Regions from separate parts of the Streptomyces sp. NPDC015171 genome, predicted to be linked through region 1. Evidence: riboswitches for the same ligand, from Rfam matches in the RefSeq annotation. Region 1 holds a riboswitch; each other region holds the start of a gene.
The links. A riboswitch is a leader RNA that binds a small molecule or an ion and turns the genes downstream of it on or off. The one in region 1 is predicted to bind cyclic di-AMP.

Region 1 (4,987 bases):
GGTCTCCGGGTTCCGTTCCGAGTCATGTGCTTCATATTTGAAGCACATGCTGCCGCGTGACCCTACCTCATGCTTTAAAGTTGAAGCAACGGTCAGCCGGACGACGGCCCGGAGCAGGACGACGACCGCCGGCGCCACGGCACGTCCTCGGCCGCGGAGCGCGCGCACTCGCCCTCCTCCTCGCCCTGGAGCCCCCGCGCGACCCCCGTGAAGATCTCCTCCAGCTGCCCCACCTGCTCCGGGGTGAGCCGGTCGAACAGCAGGGCGCGGACCGTCTCCACGTGCCCGGGCGCCGTACGCTCCAGTACGGCGACCCCTTCGGCCGTCAGCACCGCGACCGAGCCGCGCCTGTCCCGGCGGCTGTTCTCCCGGCGCACCAGGCCGTCCCGTTCCAGCCGGGTCACCGCGTACGTCAGCCGGCTGCGCGTGATCTTCAGCGTCTCGGCGAGATCGGTCATGCGCAGCCGGTGGCCGGGGGCGTCGGAGAGGTTGGCGAGCACCGAGTAGAACAGGTGGGGCATGCCGCCCTCCTGCTGGAGCTGCCGGTCGAGCGCGTCCTCCAGCAGGCGGGAGGCGGCGACGTAGGCACGCCAGGCGCGTTGCTCCTCGGGGCTGAGCCAGCGGGTCGTCATGGTGCCAGTGTAAGTTTGTTTCAAACTTGAACCAAGCCGTCCGGGTCTTCTGCCCGCCCGCCGGCCGGCCGACTCCGGAAGAGAGGGCCTCGATGCCCCTGCCGTACGTGCTGCTGTCCGCCGCCGTCTCCCTCGACGGCTACCTGGACGACACCGGCCCCGAACGGCTCCTGCTGTCCAGCCCGGCCGACTTCGACCGGGTCGACGAGGTGCGGGCCTCGGTCGACGCGATCCTCGTGGGCGCCGGCACGATCCGCGCCGACAATCCGCGCCTGCTGGTCAACTCCGCCGAGCGGCGCGCGGCCCGGAGCGCGGCGGGCCGGCCGGAGTACCCGCTGAAGGTCACCGTCACCGGCTCGGGCGAGCTCGACCCGGCCGCCCGCTTCTGGCACACCGGCGGCGAGAAGCTCGTGTACACCACCGACCGGGGCGCCGAACGGGCCGCCGCTCTCCTCGGGAGCACCGCCGGTGTCGTCCCGCTCGGGCCCGCGCTGGACTGGCGGGCCCTGCTGGCGCACCTGCACGACGAGCGCGGAGTCGGGCGCCTGATGGTGGAGGGCGGCGGCACGGTCCACACCCAGCTCCTCCAGCAGGGCCTCGCCGACGAACTCCAGCTGGTCCTCGCCCCGCTGTTCGTCGGCGACCCGGCGGCCCCGCGCCTCTTCGGCCCCGGCGGCTACCAGGGCGGACGCCTGCGCCTGCTGGACACCCGCCGGATCGAGGACGTCGTCCTCATGCGCTACGCGCCCACCGCCCCCGGCACCGGCGCAGCGGCCACCGCCGCCGACCGGCACTGGCTGCGCACGGCCTGCGAACTCGCCGCCCAGTGCCCGCCCTCGGCGACGGCGTTCAGCGTCGGCGCGGTCGTCGTCGCCGCCGACGGCGCCGAGCTGGCCCGCGGCTTCTCGCGCGAGGGCGCCGACCCGGTGGTCCACGCGGAGGAGGCGGCCCTCGCGAAGACCGACCCGGCCGACCCGCGGCTGTCCGGCGCCACGGTCTACAGCAGCCTGGAGCCCTGTGCCCGCCGCGCCTCGCGCCCGGCGCCGTGTGCCGAGCTGATCCTGCGGGCCGGGGTGCGCCGGGTGGTCACCGCCTGGCGCGAGCCCGACACCTTCGTCGCCGGGGCCGACGGCACGGGCGTCCTGACCGCGGCGGGGGCGCGGGTCGTGGTCCTTGCGGAGCTGGAGGCTCTCGCCAAGGCGCCGAACGGACATCTGCTGGGGTGACGACAGCAATCAGGGCCCGGAATCCTCTTGGATTCCGGGCCCTGATTCTTCAGTAGCGGGGACAGGATTTGAACCTGCGACCTCTGGGTTATGAGCCCAGCGAGCTACCGAGCTGCTCCACCCCGCGTCGTTGTGTCTCTACTGTACGCCATGCTCAGGGCTTTCTGCACATCGGTTCCCGTGCGCCCCACGCGGCCGTCACCGAAGGTGATCGGACGGGCGCCCTCCGCATAACAACTGAGTCACCATCAAAACCTTCGGTGACTGCTGAACATTTCCGAGCCCCGGCCAACTCGCCCGACTTGCCTGGGTATCAGGCGATTAATCAACCGTCAAAAACGGTAATGATCAAGCCGAACGGCTTGGAAAGTGACTGGCAGGTCTATTAACGTTCGATAACGCAGCGCGGTCGTCCCAGCCGTCACAAGAGACGGCTCCGCGCGCACGCGCCGAGTCCCGCAAGGGAGCCGGGGAACCACCACCCTGGGGTGAATCACGCGGATGCCGAAGTGAACTCACGGAGTCCACGACAGGTATACGCGCGTAGGAGACCTTCCTGCTCCGAACCCGTCAGCTAACCCGGTAGGCGGAGGAAGGAAAGGAGCACGCCCGCGTGGCGTCCAACCGGCCTGTCCCCGAAGCCCTGCTCATACCGGAACAGCGCGATCCCGAAGCCTTCGGCCACGAGTCCCACGGCGGCTACGACGCCCACGGCGGCTACGACGCCCACGGCGCCTACGGTGCCTACCGCGCCGAAGAAGGCCCCTTCCAGGAGTGGAACCCCACCGCGGAGTCCGTCGCCCCGGTCCGCGGCCGGCACCGCGTCGCCAAGCAGCGCGGCGGCCTCGCCCGCAGCTCCACCGTCCTCGGCGTCGGCGTCATAGCGGCGGTCGGCGCGGGCGGCATGGCCAGCGCCAACACCGGCAAGCCGCCGGTGTCCATCTCGATGCCGGACCTGCCCTCCGTCGGCTCCCTCTTCGACGGCGGCTCCGCCGACGCGCAGCCCTCCGAGGCCGCGACCACCACGCTCAGCAGCGTCGGCGCGGCCTCCGCCGACACCGAGGACAACGCCGGAGCGGGCGAGACCCTGCGCAGCCGGATCATGGCCCAGGCCGAGCAGCAGCAGGGCCAGGCCGACAGCAAGGCCACCGCCGCCGCGCTCGCCGCCTCGCAGAAGCAGAGCGCCGACGCCGCAGCCAAGGCCGAGAAGGAGGCCGCCGCCCAGGCCGCCGAGGCCAAGGAGAAGGCGGAGGCCGACGCCGCGAAGAAGGCCGAGCGCAAGGCCGAGGCGGAGCGGCAGGCCAAGCTGGCCGAGCTGGCCAAGAAGTACTCGCTGCCGACCTCCTCGTACACGATCACCTCGACGTTCGGCCAGGCCGGCTCGATGTGGTCCTCCGGCTACCACACCGGTCTCGACTTCGCGGCGCCCACCGGCACCCTGATCAAGGCCGTGCACAGCGGCACGATCACCGAGGCGGGCTGGGCCGGCTCCTACGGCTACCGCACGATCCTCACCCTGGACGACGGCACCGAGCTGTGGTTCTGCCACCAGTCCTCGATCAGCGTCTCCGCCGGCCAGAAGGTCGCCACCGGCGAGGTCATCGGCCGCGTCGGCGCCACCGGCAACGTCACGGGCCCGCATCTGCACCTGGAGGTCCACCCGGGCGGCCAGGCCACCGGCATCGACCCGATGGCGTGGCTGCGGGGCAAGGGGCTCACCCCCTGACGCCACCGTGGCGAACGAGTGACTCCGCGGGAATCGGCGCCGGCGGCGGGATGCGATCATCCCCCGCCGGCGTTGTCATGACGTATGACGTCACTTCGTAAACTCGGCTCCTCCGACCTCGAGGTCTTCCCGCTCTCCCTCGGCGGCAACGTCTTCGGCTGGACCGCCGACGAGCAGACCTCCTTCGCCGTCCTCGACGCCTACACGGCGGCCGGGGGCAACTTCATCGACACCGCCGACGCCTACTCCGCCTGGATCGAGGGCAACAAGGGCGGCGAGTCGGAAACGATCATCGGCAGGTGGGCCAAGGCGCGCGGCAACCGCGCCGATGTCGTCATCGCGACCAAGGTCAGCCAGCACCCCGACTACCAGGGCCTGTCCGCCGCCAACATCAAGGCCGCCGCGGACGCCTCCCTGCGCCGCCTGGACACCGACTACATCGACCTCTACTACACCCACTTCGACAAGCCCGAGGTGCCGGTCGAGGAGATCATCGGCGCGCTGGACGAGCTGGTGAAGGCCGGCAAGGTCCGGCACATCGCCGCCTCGAACATCAGCGCCGAGCGCCTCCAGGAATCCCTCGACTTCTCCGACCGCGAGGGCCTGGCCCGCTACGTCGCCCTCCAGCCGCACTACAACCTGGTCTCCCGCGACACCTACGAGGGCCCGCTGCAGGACCTCGCCGCCCGCGAGGGCCTGTCCGCCGTGCCGTACTTCTCGCTGGCCTCGGGCTTCCTCACCGGCAAGTACCGGCCCGGCGCCACCGTGCAGAGCGCCCGCGCCGGCCGGGTGCGCGAATACGCGGACTCCGAGCGGGGCCAGCGGGTCCTCACGGCCCTGGACGAGGTCGCCGCGGCGCACGGGGCCCAGGTCGCCACGGTCGCGCTGGCCTGGCTGGCCGCCCAGCCGACGATCACCGCACCGATCGCCTCGGCCCGCACGGTGGACCAGCTGCCGGCGCTCCTCGGCGTGGCGGACCTGAAGCTGACGGACCAGGACATCACCACCCTGACCGAAGCCTCGGCCTGACCCGCCCCGCCGCGCACCCCGCGCGGCGTCACGATCCGGCGGTGCCGGACTCCCGCGGCCGCTACGGCTAGACCCGGTACGGGTTGTACGCGGGATACGGCACCGCCGGATACCCGTACGGCGCCGGCGCCCAGTGCACCGGCGCCGGAGCGGACGTCCTCGACGCGTACTCCAGGGCCGGCCGGGCCAGCTCGCGCCGCTTCCACAGCTCGTCCAGCAGCTCCCGCTCGCGGACGGTGAAGTCGGCCCCGGCCTTGCCCGCGCGGCCCCGGTGCCGCAGGAACGCCAGCGAGGTGGCGTACGCCTCGTACTGCGCCACCGCCCGCGCCGCCGGGCGCCCGTGGTGGTGGCGGACGTAGTCCCGGGCCATCCGC
Region 2 (4,987 bases), on a different contig from region 1:
CAGCGGCAGGCCGGTCCTGGCGTCCACGGCGATGCTGATGGCGCCGACCGTGGTGCCGGACTGCTTGGGCCGGATCAGCAGCTTGTAGGCGTCGCGGCCGGCGACCTGCGCGGTGCCGTCGACGGTGACGGACGTGGTGTCGTCCACCGACTTCAGCGCCTCGTCGGCGAAGTCCTTGGGCGTGGCCGGGGGCTCGGCACCGCGGCCCTTGCCGGAGCCGGCGGCCGTGGAGTGGAAGACCTGGTTGCTCTTGCTGTCGTAGCCCCAGACGTTCTTGCCGTCGTGGATCAGGCTGTACTCGGCGCCGCTCTCCAGCAGCGAGAGCTTCTGCCGGTCGGGGCCGTCGGCGGCGACGCGCAGGGTGTGCGTTCCGGTGACCAGCTCGGTGAGCTTGGTCTGCGGGTCGGCGGAGGAGCCGTCGCCCGAGCCCCGGGCGGCGCCGGAGAGCAGGCCGTTCTCCAGGCCGCCGAGGTCGGGCAGGCCGAGGTCGGTGCTGATCTTCACCGTGCCGGACAGCTGCTGCACGTCCGACTTGGCGATCTTCTCGATGAGCTGCTGTGCGCTGATCTTCGGCAGGTCGGGGTCGCCGGAGTCGGCGAGCGCCGGGACCAGCCCGATCGTGGCCGCCGCCACCCCCACCACCGCGACCGGGACCGCGTACCGGGCGGCCTTGCGCCGGCCGGAGGGCGCGTCCTCGTCCCGGGCGGCGCTCAGTGCGTCGTCGGATTCGTACGGTGCCATGTGTGCCTTACCTCCGTCGTCGGCGGCGGCTGTCCTCACGCTGGTCCACCTGAGCCGCCATTCTCACCCGAATCGGTGAGGAGTGGTGATTTCCGTGGTTTCCATCTGACCAAATCGGCCGTGAGGAAGCGTCAGACCGTGGAGCCAACTGCGTCTACTCCTGCGGTATGACATAGGAAGGCGACATCTCCACCCGACCCGTAGGGGTCGGGCCGGGGGGGTGCCGTGCGCGGCGGTGTCCGGCCGGGTCAGCCGGCCCGGTGCACCACCGCGTCGCACAGCTCCAGCAGCGCCGCCTTGGCGTCGCACTCGCGCAGCGGGGCCAGCGCGGCCCGCGCCTCCTCCGCGTACCGGACGGTGTCCCGGCGGGCCTGCTCCAGCGCGGGGTGCGCGCGCAGGGCGGTCAGCGCCTCCGCGTGCCGGCCGTCGTCACTGAGGTCGGAGTCCAGCAGCTCGCACAGCGCGAGGTCCTCGGCGAGGCCCAGCCGGGCGGTCCGCTCGCGCAGCCGGAGCACCGGCAGGGTCGGGACGCCCTCGCGCAGGTCGGTGCCCGGGGTCTTGCCGGACTCGTGGGAGTCGGAGGCGATGTCCAGGACGTCGTCCGCGAGCTGGAAGGCGACTCCCAGCCGTTCGCCGTACTGGGTGAGTACGTCGACGACCGTCTCGTCCGCGCCGGACATCATCGCGCCGAACCGGCACGCCACCGCCACCAGGGAGCCCGTCTTGCCGCCGAGCACGTCCAGGTAGTGCTCGACCGGGTCGCGCCCGTCCGAGGGACCCGCGGTCTCCAGGATCTGACCGGTGACCAGCCGCTCGAAGGCCAGGGCCTGCACCCGGACCGCCTCGGGGCCGAGGTCGGCGAGGATCTGGGAGGCGCGGGCGAAGAGGAAGTCGCCGGTGAGGACGGCGACGGAGTTGTCCCAGCGGGTGTTGGCGCTGTCCACGCCGCGCCGCACGGCCGCCTCGTCCATGACGTCGTCGTGGTAGAGCGTGGCGAGGTGGGTCAGCTCCACGACCACGGCCGACGGCACGACGCCCGGCGCGTAGGGGTCGCCGAACTGGGCGGCGAGCATCACGAGAAGTGGCCGGAAACGCTTCCCTCCGGCCCGTAGGAGGTGCTGCGCGGCCTCCGTGATGAACGGGACCTCGCTCTTGGTGGCCTCGAGCAAGCCTTCCTCGACAGCCGCCAATCCGGCCTGGACATCGGCTTCCAGAGCCTGGTCCCGCACGCTCAGCCCGAACGGCCCGACGACGGTCACGAGGGGTCTCCTGTCTGCTGGTGTCTGCTGGCGATTACGCGGTTTGTCGATAGGTCGTTGCCCTCACTCAAGTCAGCGTATCCGGTCCCGTTTCGATCACCGATAGCGCCCACCGGTCCAGCCCGGGCGGTATCGGACCATGACCGCCATGGTTTTGATCAGATGGTAATAACGGACATTTATCGACTTAACAGTAATCCGAGCACCGTGTCGTGACCTCTCCAGGCCCCCCTTTCGGTCACTCTCCCCCCATCGACCACTACGGCAACGACACGCACCACATCCCGGCTTCCACCATTAGTCCGACTTCAGGCGTGAATCCCTCTAATCCCTCATGTCTGATTTGCAGGGTTTTGCCATTTCGTGAATTGGGTCACTCGCCCCAGGGGTCCACTTCACTCCCCCGGACCCCCACCACCCCTTGCCGCGTCGGCGAGTTGAGGATTGGCAACCGCAAAGGATCAAGCGCCTCATACGGCGTCGATCAAGGTCAAATGGCGCATTGCGTGAATCCGGTACTTGTTCCCGACATGTGCGGTCGCATACGTTCCGGGCCGTCGGGCGGACGCCTAATCCTGCCGCCGCCCGCATAACCCATCGACGAACTCATTCGTACGGCAGGAGCGGGGGACCCAGGTAAGCCGCCGGACCGGAACGGCCCATGCCGCACCGGAACGGCTCGGGGTGAAGCCGTGCCCTCCCCAGGCACGGCCGGGCACCTCCCCGCCCGAACCCGACAGCTCACCTCGTAGGCGCCGGAGAGGAATCCCCCATGCTCGCTGCCGCTCAGCACCGCCGCACCCGCCTCGTCCGCACCCTCGCCGCCGTCGGATCCGGCGCGGCCCTCCTCGTCCTGCCGCTCATCGGCGCGACCAGCGCCTCCGCGACCACCGGCACCACCACGACGGCCGCCACCACCCCCGCCGGATACCCGAACAACCTCGACGGCTGGATCCGCGAGTCGCTCGCGATCATGAGCGAGAAGAAGATCCCGGGCACCTACAACGGCATCTACCGCAACGTCATCCGGGAGTCCTCGGGCAACCCGGCGGCCATCAACCTCTGGGACTCCAACGCCGCCAAGGGCATCCCGTCCAAGGGCCTGCTCCAGGTCATCGACCCGACGTTCAACGCCTACCACGTCGCCGGAACCTCGTTCGACATCTACGACCCGGTCGCGAACATCACCGCCGCCTGCAACTACGCGGCCGCGCGGTACGGCTCGATCGACAACGTCTTCAGCGCGTACTGACAGCCGCGGGCCGGCACCCGGCAGGCCCGGCCGGCCGGCACTCGGCCCCGACACCCGGCAGGCCCGGCCGACCGGCACCCGGCCCCCGGCAGGTCCGATCGGCCCGATCCGCCCGATCGGCCGGTGGCTACTGAGGTGCCGGTCAGTCGGTCGGGAACAGTCTTTCGAGGACGACGGCGATGCCGTCGTCCTCGTTCGACAGGGTGATCTCGTCGGCCACCGCCTTGAGTTCGGGATGGGCGTTGGCCATGGCGACACCGCGTCCGGCCCAGCCGAACATCGGGATGTCGTTGGGCATGTCGCCGAAGGCCAGCGTCCGCGCGGCGCCGATCCCAAGTCGTTCGGCGGCCAGCGCGAGGCCGGTCGCCTTCGTCACCCCGCTCGGCTGGAGTTCCACGGTGCCGGGCCCCGACATGGTGACCGTCGCCAGCGAACCCACCGCCGCGCGCGCCACGGCCGCCAACGCGTCGTCGGACAGGGACGTATGCCGCAGCAGCACCTTGCTGATGGGCGCGCACCACAGGTCGTCGCGGCGGGCGACGCGCACCGCGGGCAGGGTCGGGTGGGGCATCCGGTAGCCGGGCTCGATCAGCGTGAGTCCGTCCACGCCGTCCTGGTCGACCGCCGCGTAGACCTGCCCCACCTCCGCCTCGATCTTGCCGAGCGCGGTCTCGGCCAGTTCCCGGTCCAGCCGAACCGACCAGAGCAGGCGGTCGCCCCCGGCGTCGTAGACCTGCGCGCCCTGCCCGCACACCGCGAGCCCGGTGCAGCCCAGGTCCGCGAGGAGGGGCCGTACCCGCGGGGCCGGGCGGCCCGTCACCACCAGGTGCCGGGCACCGGCCCGCGCCACCCGCGCGAGCGCGGCGAGCGACCGGTCGGAGACGGTGTCGTCGCCGCGCAGCAGCGTCCCGTCCAGGTCGGTGGCGATCAGTGCATATGCGGGGGTGGGTGCCATGACCAGAGAATACGGACACGGCGGCCCCCCGACTCACCTGCCGTTCCACGCACTTACGTGCTGTTCGCCCCCAAGTGGGGTCTGTAGGTGCCTTGATGGCGGTGTGGCGGCGGCTCGGCCAGGTGCGGCGGCGGCTCGGCCAGGTGCGGCGGTGGCTCGGCAGGGTGCGGCGGTGGCTCGGCCGGTGCGTCCCCGCGCGCCCAGGAGCGGGCGGGCGGGGACCGCGGCTGCCGGCGCCGCCGCTCAGCCGTGGGCGGCGGCCAGGTGCCGCGCCAGGCGCGGGGAGGCGAACTCCGTACCGCAGACGAACCGCATCACCGGACCGTAGGACGACGCGGCCGGCAGGCCGGTGAAGTACAGGCCGGGCACGGAGGACACATAGCCGGGGCCCAGCCGGGGCGTGCCGCGGCTCACCGCGAGCCGGGTGCGCAGCCCGTGGCCGAGGAAGTCCATCGCCGCGATGTCGACGCGATAGCCGGTCGCGGCGATGACATGGTCGGCGATGAGCCGTTCGGTGTGGCCGGGATGGGCGCGGACGGTGAGCACGGGGCTGCCGTCCCGGATCTCGGCGCCCTCCACCCGGGAGACGTCCCGCACCTGCACGGCGCTCTCGAAGCGTTCACGCAGCCACCAGGCGCCGAGCGGGCCGAGGACGCGGCGGACCAGGTGGTGGCGGACGGCCTCGGGCAGGTGGCGGTAGGAGTGCGGGTAATAGCTGAGCGCCCACAGGGACCAGGCGCGGCCGAACGGGGACTCGGGACGGAACCTCGGCTGCTTCCA
Region 3 (4,987 bases), on a different contig from region 1:
CCCGCGTTCCTGCTCGAACTCCAGCGCCACGGCCGCGAGTTCCTGGAGGTTCTCGATCCGGGTCTCGTCCTGCGGGTCGGTGGAGGCCTGCAGCTCGGCCAGGTAGCCGGTGCGTTCGAGGACCGCCTCCAGGACGGTGGCCGGCCCGGCGCCGGACTCGACGATCGTGCGCAGCTCTTCCATCAGCGTGTTGAACCGCTTGACCGCGTTGGTGGAGCGCGCGGCCATGCCGTACGCCTCGTCCACGCGCTTCAGGGCCTGCGGGAAGCTGATCTTCTCGCGCTGGGAGAGGGCGTCGATCATCGCTTCCGCGCGCTCGCCGATGCCCCGCTTGGGCACGTTGAGGATGCGGCGCAGCGGCACCGAGTCCTCGGGGTTGGCGAGGACCCGCAGGTAGGCCAGGACGTCCCGGACCTCTTTGCGCTCGTAGAAGCGGACTCCGCCGACGACCTTGTAGGGCAGGCCGACGCGGATGAAGATCTCTTCGAAGACTCGGGACTGGGCGTTGGTGCGGTAGAAAACGGCCACATCGCCCGCCTTGGCGTCGCCGGCGTCCGTGAGACGGTCTATCTCGTCGGCGACGAACTGGGCCTCGTCGTGCTCGGTGTCGGCGACGTAGCCGGTGATCCGCGCACCCTGGCCGGCGTTGGTCCAGAGGTTCTTCGGGCGCCGGGACTCATTGCGCTCGATGACCGCGTTGGCGGCGGACAGGATGGTCTGCGTGGAGCGGTAGTTCTGCTCCAGCAGGATCGTCGTCGCGTTCGGGTAGTCCTCCTCGAACTGGAGGATGTTGCGGATCGTCGCGCCCCGGAAGGCGTAGATCGACTGGTCCGCGTCACCGACCACGCACAGCTCGGCGGGCGGGAGGTCCTGCTCGCCGGGCGGTACGCCGAGGTCCTCGGCGGCCCGTCCGCCAGTGCCGACCAGCTCGCGCACCAGCGCGTACTGGGCGTGGTTGGTGTCCTGGTACTCGTCGACCATGACGTGCCGGAAGCGGCGGCGGTAGTGCTCGGCGACGTCCGGGAAGGCGCGCAGCAGGTTGACCGTCGTCATGATCAGGTCGTCGAAGTCCAGCGCGTTCGCCTCGCGCAGCCGCGACTGGTACAGGGCGTAGGCCTGGGCGAGGGTCTTCTCGAAGCCGTCGGTGGCCTGGGCGGCGAAGTCCTCCTCGTCGATCAGCTCGTTCTTCAGGTTGCTGATCTTGGCGCTGAAGGACTTGGGCGGGAAGCGCTTGGGGTCGAGGTCCAGATCGCGGCAGACCAGGGCCATCAGGCGCTTGCTGTCGGCGGCGTCGTAGATCGAGAACGACGAGGTGAAGCCGAGCTTCTTCGACTCGCGACGCAGGATCCGCACGCACGCGCTGTGGAAGGTCATCACCCACATCGCGTTCGCGCGCGGGCCGACGAGCTGCTCGACACGTTCCTTCATCTCGCCGGCGGCCTTGTTGGTGAAGGTGATCGCGAGGATCTGGCCCGGGTGCACATGCCGCTCGGCGAGCAGGTGGGCGATGCGGTGGGTGAGCACGCGGGTCTTGCCGGAGCCGGCACCGGCGACGATGAGCAGCGGGGAGCCGGCGTGCACGACGGCGGCGCGCTGGTTCTCGTTCAGCCCCTCCAGGAGCGCCGCCGGGTCGAGCGCGGGGCGCGGGGCGCCATCGCGGTAGTAGCCGTCCCGGTCCGGCGGCACGTCGAACTTCCCGCCGAACAGATCGTCCGGAAGCGGCTCCGGAGCGTGATCGTCCTCGGGCGGCGGCGGAAGCTCCTCCTCGCGCCCGCGAGGGGCCTGGAGGTCCGCCAGGAAGCTGTCGTCAAAGAGGCTGCTCATCGCTCTCCGAGTCTAGGGTGCCCCACCGACAACCGGTCGCCGTCCCCGGAACATGGCCCGATTCCCGGACAGTCGGCCGTCGCCCCGACAGCGCCCGCGGGCCGCTCACCCAGTGGAAGCACCTGGTCACGCGCGCGTGAAACCTGCCTCAGGTCACAGAAATGTATCGGACATACCTCGCACCAACCTTCACAGAAGACACACGAGTTGGCTAGGTTTCCGTCAGGCCGCACGACCCCACTCCGGCGAACCTCGCCGGGCCGCGCGGCCTCCGCCGAGTCCGGCGCACCCCGCACGGTGCGCGGAGCCGGGGACCCACCGATCCTGGGGTGAATCGGCCGACTCCCGCCCGGGACGACGCCGTAGGGCAACCCTTCCAAGCACCCGCCCGAACCCGACAGCTAACCCGGTAGGCGGAGCACGGAAGGAGTCGCCACCCTTGGCGTCGCACCGCAAGCCGCGCCCCGGCGGAACCCACGGGGCGGGCATCCGCACCCCCGCCCTCGCCACCGCCGCCCTCACCTCCGTGGCCGTGTTCTCCCAGACCGCCGAGGCCGCGCCCGCGGCCACGGGCGGTCAGGGCAGGCCGAGCCGGGAGGAGATCGAGCGGAAGATCGACGACCTGTACCGCCGGGCGGAGTCGGCGGCCGAGACGTCCGCCACCGACAGGGAGCGGGCCGAGCGGGGCGAGCGGAACGCGCGCACCGAGCGGGCAGCCCGTACCGACCGCACCGACCGCGCCGACCGCACCGACGAGGCCGAGGCCCCGCGGCGACGCGCGGACAGCCTCCAGCGCCTGCGCGACGAGGTCGCCCGACGCGCCCGGCACCGCGCCCTGCCCACCCAGCGCGGCGCGGTCCCGGCCCAGCGGGGCACCCTGTCCGCCCCGGACACCGCCGCCGGGTCGCCCCTGCGGGACACGGGCGGGATACCGCTCGTAGGGGACACGGGCGGAATACCGCTCGCACGGGAGACAGGCGGCATCCCGTCGGTCCGGGACACGGCCGGTGTCCCGACGCTCCAGGACGCGGCGCTCGCTCCGTCGTTCCAGGGCGCCGCCGGCATCCCCTCGGCCCGGCACGCCGCCGGCATCCCGTCGGTCCAGGACGCGGCCGTCGCGCCGCCGGTCCACGGCCGGGGCGGCATCTCTACGTCCCCCCGGGGCACCGCCGTGGCCCCGCCCGCCGTGGACGCCGCCCCCGCCACCGCCGCCGGAGCGCCCGCGGACAGCCTGCCGGGGGACGCCGCGAGCGGCCCGAAGACGGCCAAGGCCAGCGTGCAGAAAAAGCTCGCCCACGCGCGCGTGCTGCTGTCGCGGCAGACCTCCCAGGCCCCCGGCACGCCTTCCGGCGCGTACGCGACCAAGGCCAGGAAGGCCATCGCCTTCGCCCGCGCCCAGCTCGGCAAGCCGTGCGTGTGGGGCGCCGCCGGTCCCGGCTCCTACGACTGCTCGGGCCTCACCCAGGCCGCCTGGAAGTCCGCCGGCGTCACCCTCCCGCGCACCGCACGCGAGCAGGCCGCCGCCGGCACCCCGGTCCCGGCCGCGCAGGCCCGCCCCGGCGACCTCGTCTTCTTCCACGACGACGTCAGCCACGTCGGGCTGTGCACGGGCGACGGCATGATGATCCACGCACCCAGACCGGGCGCGTACGTGCGGGAGGAGCCGGTCACCGCCGCCGGTGAGGCGGCCGTCCACAGCGTGGTGCGGCCGGACTGACCCCGGGGCGCGTCGAAGGACGGGGCCGGATCAGGTCCAGAGGACGGCGATGAAGATGTTGGCCGTGGTCAGCAGGCCGACCAGCCCGAAGAGGCCCTTGTCGACCCGCTCCTCGTCGCGCTTCACGTAGACCAGGCCGAGGATCACGATCAGCAGAGCCAGCTTCACGCCGATCTTGATGTTGTTGACGTGGTGGTCGTCGGCCTGGTTGAGGCCGACCAGGGCCACGCCGGTCACCAGCATGGTCAGCGCTCCGTGCAGCATCCCGGGCACGAACCGGGCCGTGCCCCGGCCCATCGCCTTCATCTGGGTGAGGAAACCGCCGAGCAGCGCGGCGATACCGATGATGTGCAGGCCGACGAAGAGATGGATGAGTACGTCCATGGGGCCGGAGCCTATTCGTGGGCAGCGGCCCCAGGGACGGCAGGGTGCCGTTCCGGGGTGTTCGAGCGATGCGGGCCGTCCCGCCCTGCCGGAGCCGGGCTCGCGAGGGCTGCGGTCGGACCGTGCGGGCGGATCCGGGCCCCGTCGCGGGCGCGCGACCCCTCCCACAGGCAGTCGGGAAAGCACTTCCACCCGGCAGGGGTGACGGGTGGTGGTGACAGGCGGTGACGGCGCCTTCGCGACGACTCCGGAGAACGTGCATATATCCGCCCCATAGCAGCCCACGGCCCTCGCCTGTCCCCCTTTCCGCGCTTCGGTCACCACGCTGCGTGAACATGTCGACTCCAGTCCGGCGACGCGATCACATCCGGTCACTTCCCGGTCCGTCGGAACCAGTTCCGTACACCGCGTTACCTTCTCGTCACCGTCCGGCCTAGCGTCCTCCCCCAGGTGACCGGCTCCCCCAGCCGCCCGGACCGGGGGCGGCAGTCGGCCGCCAGCGCCGAGAAAGCCCGGCGGCGGCCCACTCCCCCTGTGCGGGCCGCCGCGGGGCCCACTGACCGCCCGGTCGCACGGCCATCCGGCCGTGCCGACCTCCTGGTCATACGGACACTCGGTCGTACTGACACTCGGTCGTACGAGTCGCACGGAAGGACGTGACGGTCCAGGTGGCAGCGCACCGCAAGCCCTCGCAACGCCCGCTCAGCGGTCATACGGCCCGGACGGCGGCCACGCTCGCCCTGGCGGGCGCGGCCACCGCGACCGGCTTCGACGGGACGGCACACGCCGAGCCGCAGCTGACGCCGGGGCAGGTGAAGGCCAAGGTGGACACGTTGTACCGGGAGGCCGAGGCCGCCACCGAGAAGTACAACGGGGCGAAGGAGAAGGCGGACACGGCGCAGCGGCGGGTGAGCACGCTCCAGGGCGAGGCCGCCCGCAGGCAGCAGAGGCTCAACTCGGCCCGGGACGCGCTGGGTTCGTTCGCCGCGGCGCAGTACCGGGACGGCGCCATCGCCCCGGCCTGGCAGCTGGCCCTCTCCAGCGACCCCGACCGCTATCTGG
Region 4 (4,987 bases), on a different contig from region 1:
CGCTCGAAGCGCTCGGCCACCTCGTCCGGGTCGGTGCCCGGGCGGATGATGTCGTTGCCGCCCGCGCAGAAGGAGATCAGGTCCGGGGCCATGCCCGCGGCCTGCGGAAGCTGGTCTTCCATGATCTGGTCCAGCAGCTTCCCGCGCACGGCGAGATTGGTGTACTGGAAGTCGCCCTCGGGACGCCGGTCGGCGAGCAGCACCGCGAGCCGGTCGGCCCAGCCCACGAACGCCCCGTCGGGGCCGGGATCGCCGACGCCCTCGGTGAAGCTGTCCCCCACCGCCACGTACGACCCGATCACTGATCTGCTGTCATTCTTCGAATCGTCTGCCACGTCGGACCATGATTCCCCTTCGGATGTGACCTACGCGACCGTAGGCGGGGGTTGACGAACGGTGAGATGAGCCACTCGTAAAGAATTTGCCATCCAGGAATACACATGATCTCCGGGCTGTTGGACGCGGACACACCAAAGGCCGGACCCGGGGATCGGGGTCCGGCCTTCGGCGGCGTGTCAGGCAGGTGGTGCGGGGGGAGCGCTCAGCCGACGGCGACGCCGTGCGAGCGGAGGTAGGCGACCGGGTCCACGTCCGAGCCGTACTCGGGCGTGGTGCGGATCTCGAAGTGCAGGTGCGGTCCGGTCACGTTGCCGGTGGCGCCGGACAGGCCGATCTGCCGGCCGGGGCTCACGCTCTGGCCGGCCGAGACGGAGAGCTGCGAGAGGTGGGCGTACTGGGCGTAGTGGCCGTCGTTCAGCTTGATGACGACCTGGTTGCCGTACGCGCCGCCCCAGCCGGCGGAGACGACGGTGCCCGCGGCGACGGCCTTGAGCGGGGTGCCGGTCGGTACGACGAAGTCGACGCCGGTGTGGTAGCCGCTGGACCACATGCTGCCGGCGACGTGGTAGTTGGTGCCGACGGTGGCGCCGGTCACCGGGAGGAGGTAGCCGGTGGCGGAGGTGCGCGCGCTGCCGGACCCGGAGGTCTGGGCGGGCTGCGGGGCGGCGGGCTGGGCGGCGGGCGGTTGGGAGGGCCGCGCGGCGGCCGAGGGGTGCTGGGGGGCAGCGGACTCGGTGCGGGCCGGTGCGGCCTGCCGGCCGATGCTGAGCTTCAGGCCCGGGTGGATGAGCGACGGGTCGGCGCCCACGGCCTGCCGGTTGTCGGCGTAGAGCCGCTGCCAGCCACCGCCGACGTGCTGCTCCTCCGCGATCTTCGCAAGGCAGTCACCGCCGCGCACGGTGTAGGTGCGCACACCCGCGCCCGACTGGGCCGAGGTCTTCTTCGTCGTTTCCGGAAGGGACTGCACGGCCTTTCCGGAGACCGGCTGCGCGGCGGGGGCGGCGTGCGCTCCGGCGGCTCCGAGGAGCGGCAGGGCCAAGGCGGCACCGCCGGTTCCGGCGGCGGCTATGGAGCGAGAAAAACGCGGGGTCTTGGGACGTCGGTGCTTACCCTTGGCGGGCATGGCGCGATTCCTCTCCGGCGCCTGCGAGGTCAGCTGTCGGGTTCGGGCTGGAGCTGCCCGGCCGTGCGCGCACGGCTGCACCCCTAGCCTGTCGCGGAGACCGGACAGGCAGTCGTACCCGGGTCCCCCGCTCCTGCCGGCACGGGTCACATGTCAGGGGACTCCGGGCGGCGGCAGGATTCGGCGTTCCGACCGGATTGAGGGCGAAGGTAGGCGAGCAAGACGCGTGGAAACAAGCGACAGATTCCCGTTGTCCGTGTTTCGACTGATCACGGACGAAAATCCATGGTCACCCAGCGTGAATTCCCGCGTCTCCGCGCGCCCGTTCCGCTTTTCCCGTACGGCTATTACGTGGACATGACGCGCGACGCACGGTCACGGATATGACGCTGCTCACGCACTGCTCGGCCATGACGCCTCATTCCACGGCGAGTTTGGACGAAGGCATCAATTCGGGCAGATGGCTCAGATGCGGTGCAGTCGGATAACCGTCGCGTCCAGGTCGCCCGTGAGCCCGGTGCGCAGTCCATGGTGCAGCAGAACGGCCCCTCGGTACACTTCGCCCGTTTCACGGCATTCATACGATGCCGTCGGGTCGAGTCCGCGCAGCCGCAGCGCCGGCGCCGGCTCGCCGAAGCTCTGCGCCTGGAGCCAGGCGAGGACGACCGTCTCCGCTCCTCGCACGTACTGGACGGCGCTCAGGCCGCCCGCCGGGGGCCGCAGCCGGTACAGCTCGCCGTGCTGCACGACCGGCCGGATCTCCTTGTACAGCTCCACCCACCGCCGGGCCTCGGCCAGCTCCCGCGCGCTCCACTCCGTCAGGTCGCCGCCGACCCCGAGCACGCCCGCCATGGCGCTGACGAACCGGAAGCGCAGGGAGCTGGAACGCCCGTTGAGCTGGGTGTTGGGGCTGTCGGTGACCCAGGCGGCCATCACGCGCGCGGGATGGATCTGGCTGAAGCCGTGCTGGATGGCGAGCCGGTCCAGCGGGTCGGTGTTGTCGGAGGTCCACACCTGGTCGGTGCGGCTCAGCACCCCCAGGTCGATCCGGCCGCCGCCGCCCGAGCAGGACTCGAAGGCGACCTGGGGGTGCGCGGCCCGCAACCGGTCCAGCAGGGCGTACAGGGCGCGGACGTGGTCCACCCAGAGGCGCTGCGGGTACGGCTCCCCCGGCCAGCCGGCGTCGGTGAAGCAGCGGTTGAAGTCCCACTTGACGTAGTCGACCGGGGCGCTGGACAGCAGGGTGTCCAGCTGCTCCCACAGATACTCCTGGACATCCTCGCGGGCGAGGTTGAGAACGAGCTGATTGCGCAGTTCCGTCCGCTTGCGTCCCGTCTGGTGCTGGACCCAGTCGGGGTGGGCACGGTACAGCTCGCTGTCCGCGTTGACCATCTCGGGCTCCACCCAGATGCCGAACCGCATGCCCAGGCCGTGCACCTGGTCGGCGAGGGGCTTGAGACCGTGCGGGAACCGGTCGGGGTTGGGCGTCCAGTCGCCGAGGCCCGCGTGGTCGCTGGTGCGGGCGCCGAACCAGCCGTCGTCCACCACGAACAGCTCGACGCCGATTTCGGCGGCCCGGCGGGCCAGGGCGGCCTGCTGCTTCTCGGAGATGTCGAAGGTCGTCGCCTCCCAGGAGTTGAACAGCACCGGGCGGTCCCGGTCGGCCCCCGGGATCACATGGGCGCGCTGATAGGCGTGCCAGGTGCGGCTCGCGCCGCCGAAGCCGCCGTCGCTCCACAGGCCCGCGAAGACCGGGGTGGTGTACGACTCACCGGGCGCGAGGAGCAGCAGCCCGGAGTCGTCGTGGCCGGCGCCGCCGGTGATCTGCACGCGCGCGTCCGGGAGTTGGGCGACGGCGATGCGCCAGGAGCCGGACCAGCCGAGCGCGCAGCCGTAGACCTCGCCGCGTTCCTCGGTGGCGTCGGTGTCGAGGGCGACCCAGGGCAGGTGCTGGTGGCCGGTGTGGCCGCGGCGGCTGCCGATGACCTTCTCGCCGTAGGTGAGGGGGGCGGTGGTGAGCCGGGACTCGGCGGCCCAGCGGCCGTGCAGCTGGGACAGCCGCCAGCCCTCGCGGTCGGGCAGGGTCCAGGTGGCCGCGTCCGCCCGCAGCAGCTCCACGCGCGAGCTGCCGCCGTTCTGGACGGTCACCCAGCGCTCGACGACGTCGCCGCGCATCCGGTAGTGCAGCGTGATGCCCACGCCGTCGTCGTCGAAGCGCAGCCGCAGCTCGTCGCCCTCCGCGCGGTAGGACTCGAAGCGCCACTCGGTGCCGCGGCGCTCGTCGGTGCGCACGGAGAGAGCGGGGCGGACGAAGCGGGGGCCGCCCTCGACGGGGTACTCCTCGCGGCCGTCGAGGGGGGACTCGAAGGCCCAGTAAGCGGGCAGCGGGTGTGCCGCGAGCGCCTCGGCGTCGGCGAGGGCGATCCGCGGCCCCCAGTGCAGGTGCAGCAGCTCGTCCGCTGCGGTGAGGTGCAGGGCATAGCTGCTGCCGGGGCCCGACAGGAGCCAGGTACGACCGTCTTCGGCGATGTCCACCATCGAGACCTCACAGGTGCCAACAGATCCGCTCAAGTGCCAACATCATCAAGGGCCGCGGACCCTGCTGACAATGCCTGTGGACAACTCATTGCCCCAGGAAACCGATGCCGTATGGTCGACTGAGCGCCCACCGCCGAGCAGCGGCGGCGGGGCCGACCGGGAGGAGCCCCTCGTGACGCAGCAGGTCCCGTCGACCGAGCCGGAGCTGGCCGGCGTCCGCAACTTCCGCGACGTGGGCGGACTGCCCACCGTGGACGGGCGGCGGGTGCGCCACGGAGTGCTGTACCGCAGCGGTCATCTCGCGCACGCGACCGAGGAGGACGCGGCCTTCCTCGCCTCCCTGGGCCTGCACACGATCTTCGACTTCCGCAACGCCGCCGACCAGAGGCTGGAAGGCCCCGATGTCGCGCTGCCCGGGGTGCGGAACGTGAATCTGCCGCTGAGCGACCCGGCGGACGGCGCCGAGTTCTGGAAGATGGTCCGCGACGGCGACCTCGACCAGCTGCGCGCGCTGCTCGACGACGGCAAGGGGGCGGCCCGGATGATCGCCTCCTACCGGAAGATCGTCAAGGAGCGCACCGCCGAGCACTCCCGGGTGCTGCACGCGCTCGCGGTGGACAGCGTGCCCGCGCTGATGCACTGCGCCGCCGGCAAGGACCGCGCGGGCATCTCCGTGGCCGTCACCCTGCTCGCCGTCGGTGTCGAGCGCGAGGCGATCGTCGCCGACTACCTGGAGTCCAATGCCAAGCACCGCCGCTACAAGGTCCGCCGCGGCGGCAGCCCGGGCACCGCGTACACGCCCGAGGTGATGGAGCTGCTCAACCCGCTCTTCGACGCCCGTGCCGAGTACCTCGACGCGGCGTTCGCGAGCATCGAGGAGACCTGGGGCGGCGTCGAGCCCTACCTCGCCGAGGGCCTCGGCCTCTCCCCCGAGGCCCGCGAGCGGCTGCGCGACCGGCTGGTGGACTGACCGGCGGCGGTCAGAGG

Region 2: another riboswitch for cyclic di-AMP. It lies ahead of ACF073_RS03950 (transglycosylase SLT domain-containing protein); the one in region 1 lies ahead of ACF073_RS25660 (M23 family metallopeptidase).
Region 3: another riboswitch for cyclic di-AMP. It lies ahead of ACF073_RS03035 (NlpC/P60 family protein); the one in region 1 lies ahead of ACF073_RS25660 (M23 family metallopeptidase).
Region 4: another riboswitch for cyclic di-AMP. It lies ahead of ACF073_RS33280 (peptidoglycan DD-metalloendopeptidase family protein); the one in region 1 lies ahead of ACF073_RS25660 (M23 family metallopeptidase).

Annotation. Positions count from the first base shown of each region.
Region 1 is NZ_JBIBUO010000010.1:20,150-25,136, reverse strand. It holds gene ACF073_RS25675 (MarR family winged helix-turn-helix transcriptional regulator) at 93-632, opposite strand; gene ACF073_RS25670 (dihydrofolate reductase family protein) at 725-1,858, shown strand; tRNA gene ACF073_RS25665 (tRNA-Met) at 1,912-1,985, opposite strand; cyclic di-AMP (ydaO/yuaA leader) riboswitch at 2,296-2,464, shown strand; gene ACF073_RS25660 (M23 family metallopeptidase) at 2,472-3,584, shown strand; gene ACF073_RS25655 (aldo/keto reductase) at 3,669-4,613, shown strand; gene ACF073_RS25650 (PrsW family intramembrane metalloprotease) at 4,681-4,987, opposite strand, start outside.
Region 2 is NZ_JBIBUO010000001.1:856,739-861,725, forward strand. It holds gene ACF073_RS03940 (outer membrane lipoprotein carrier protein LolA) at 1-741, opposite strand, end outside; gene ACF073_RS03945 (polyprenyl synthetase family protein) at 990-2,000, opposite strand; cyclic di-AMP (ydaO/yuaA leader) riboswitch at 2,589-2,768, shown strand; gene ACF073_RS03950 (transglycosylase SLT domain-containing protein) at 2,773-3,252, shown strand; gene ACF073_RS03955 (HAD family hydrolase) at 3,395-4,207, opposite strand; gene ACF073_RS03960 (NAD(P)-binding domain-containing protein) at 4,451-4,987, opposite strand, start outside.
Region 3 is NZ_JBIBUO010000001.1:674,510-679,496, forward strand. It holds gene pcrA (DNA helicase PcrA) at 1-1,824, opposite strand, end outside; cyclic di-AMP (ydaO/yuaA leader) riboswitch at 2,087-2,255, shown strand; gene ACF073_RS03035 (NlpC/P60 family protein) at 2,264-3,541, shown strand; gene ACF073_RS03040 (hypothetical protein) at 3,572-3,925, opposite strand; gene ACF073_RS03045 (NlpC/P60 family protein) at 4,594-4,987, shown strand, end outside.
Region 4 is NZ_JBIBUO010000016.1:77,630-82,616, forward strand. It holds gene ACF073_RS33275 (SGNH/GDSL hydrolase family protein) at 1-302, opposite strand, end outside; gene ACF073_RS33280 (peptidoglycan DD-metalloendopeptidase family protein) at 542-1,462, opposite strand; cyclic di-AMP (ydaO/yuaA leader) riboswitch at 1,468-1,621, opposite strand; gene ACF073_RS33285 (alpha-galactosidase) at 1,928-4,000, opposite strand; gene ACF073_RS33290 (tyrosine-protein phosphatase) at 4,173-4,970, shown strand; gene ACF073_RS33295 (hypothetical protein) at 4,981-4,987, opposite strand, start outside.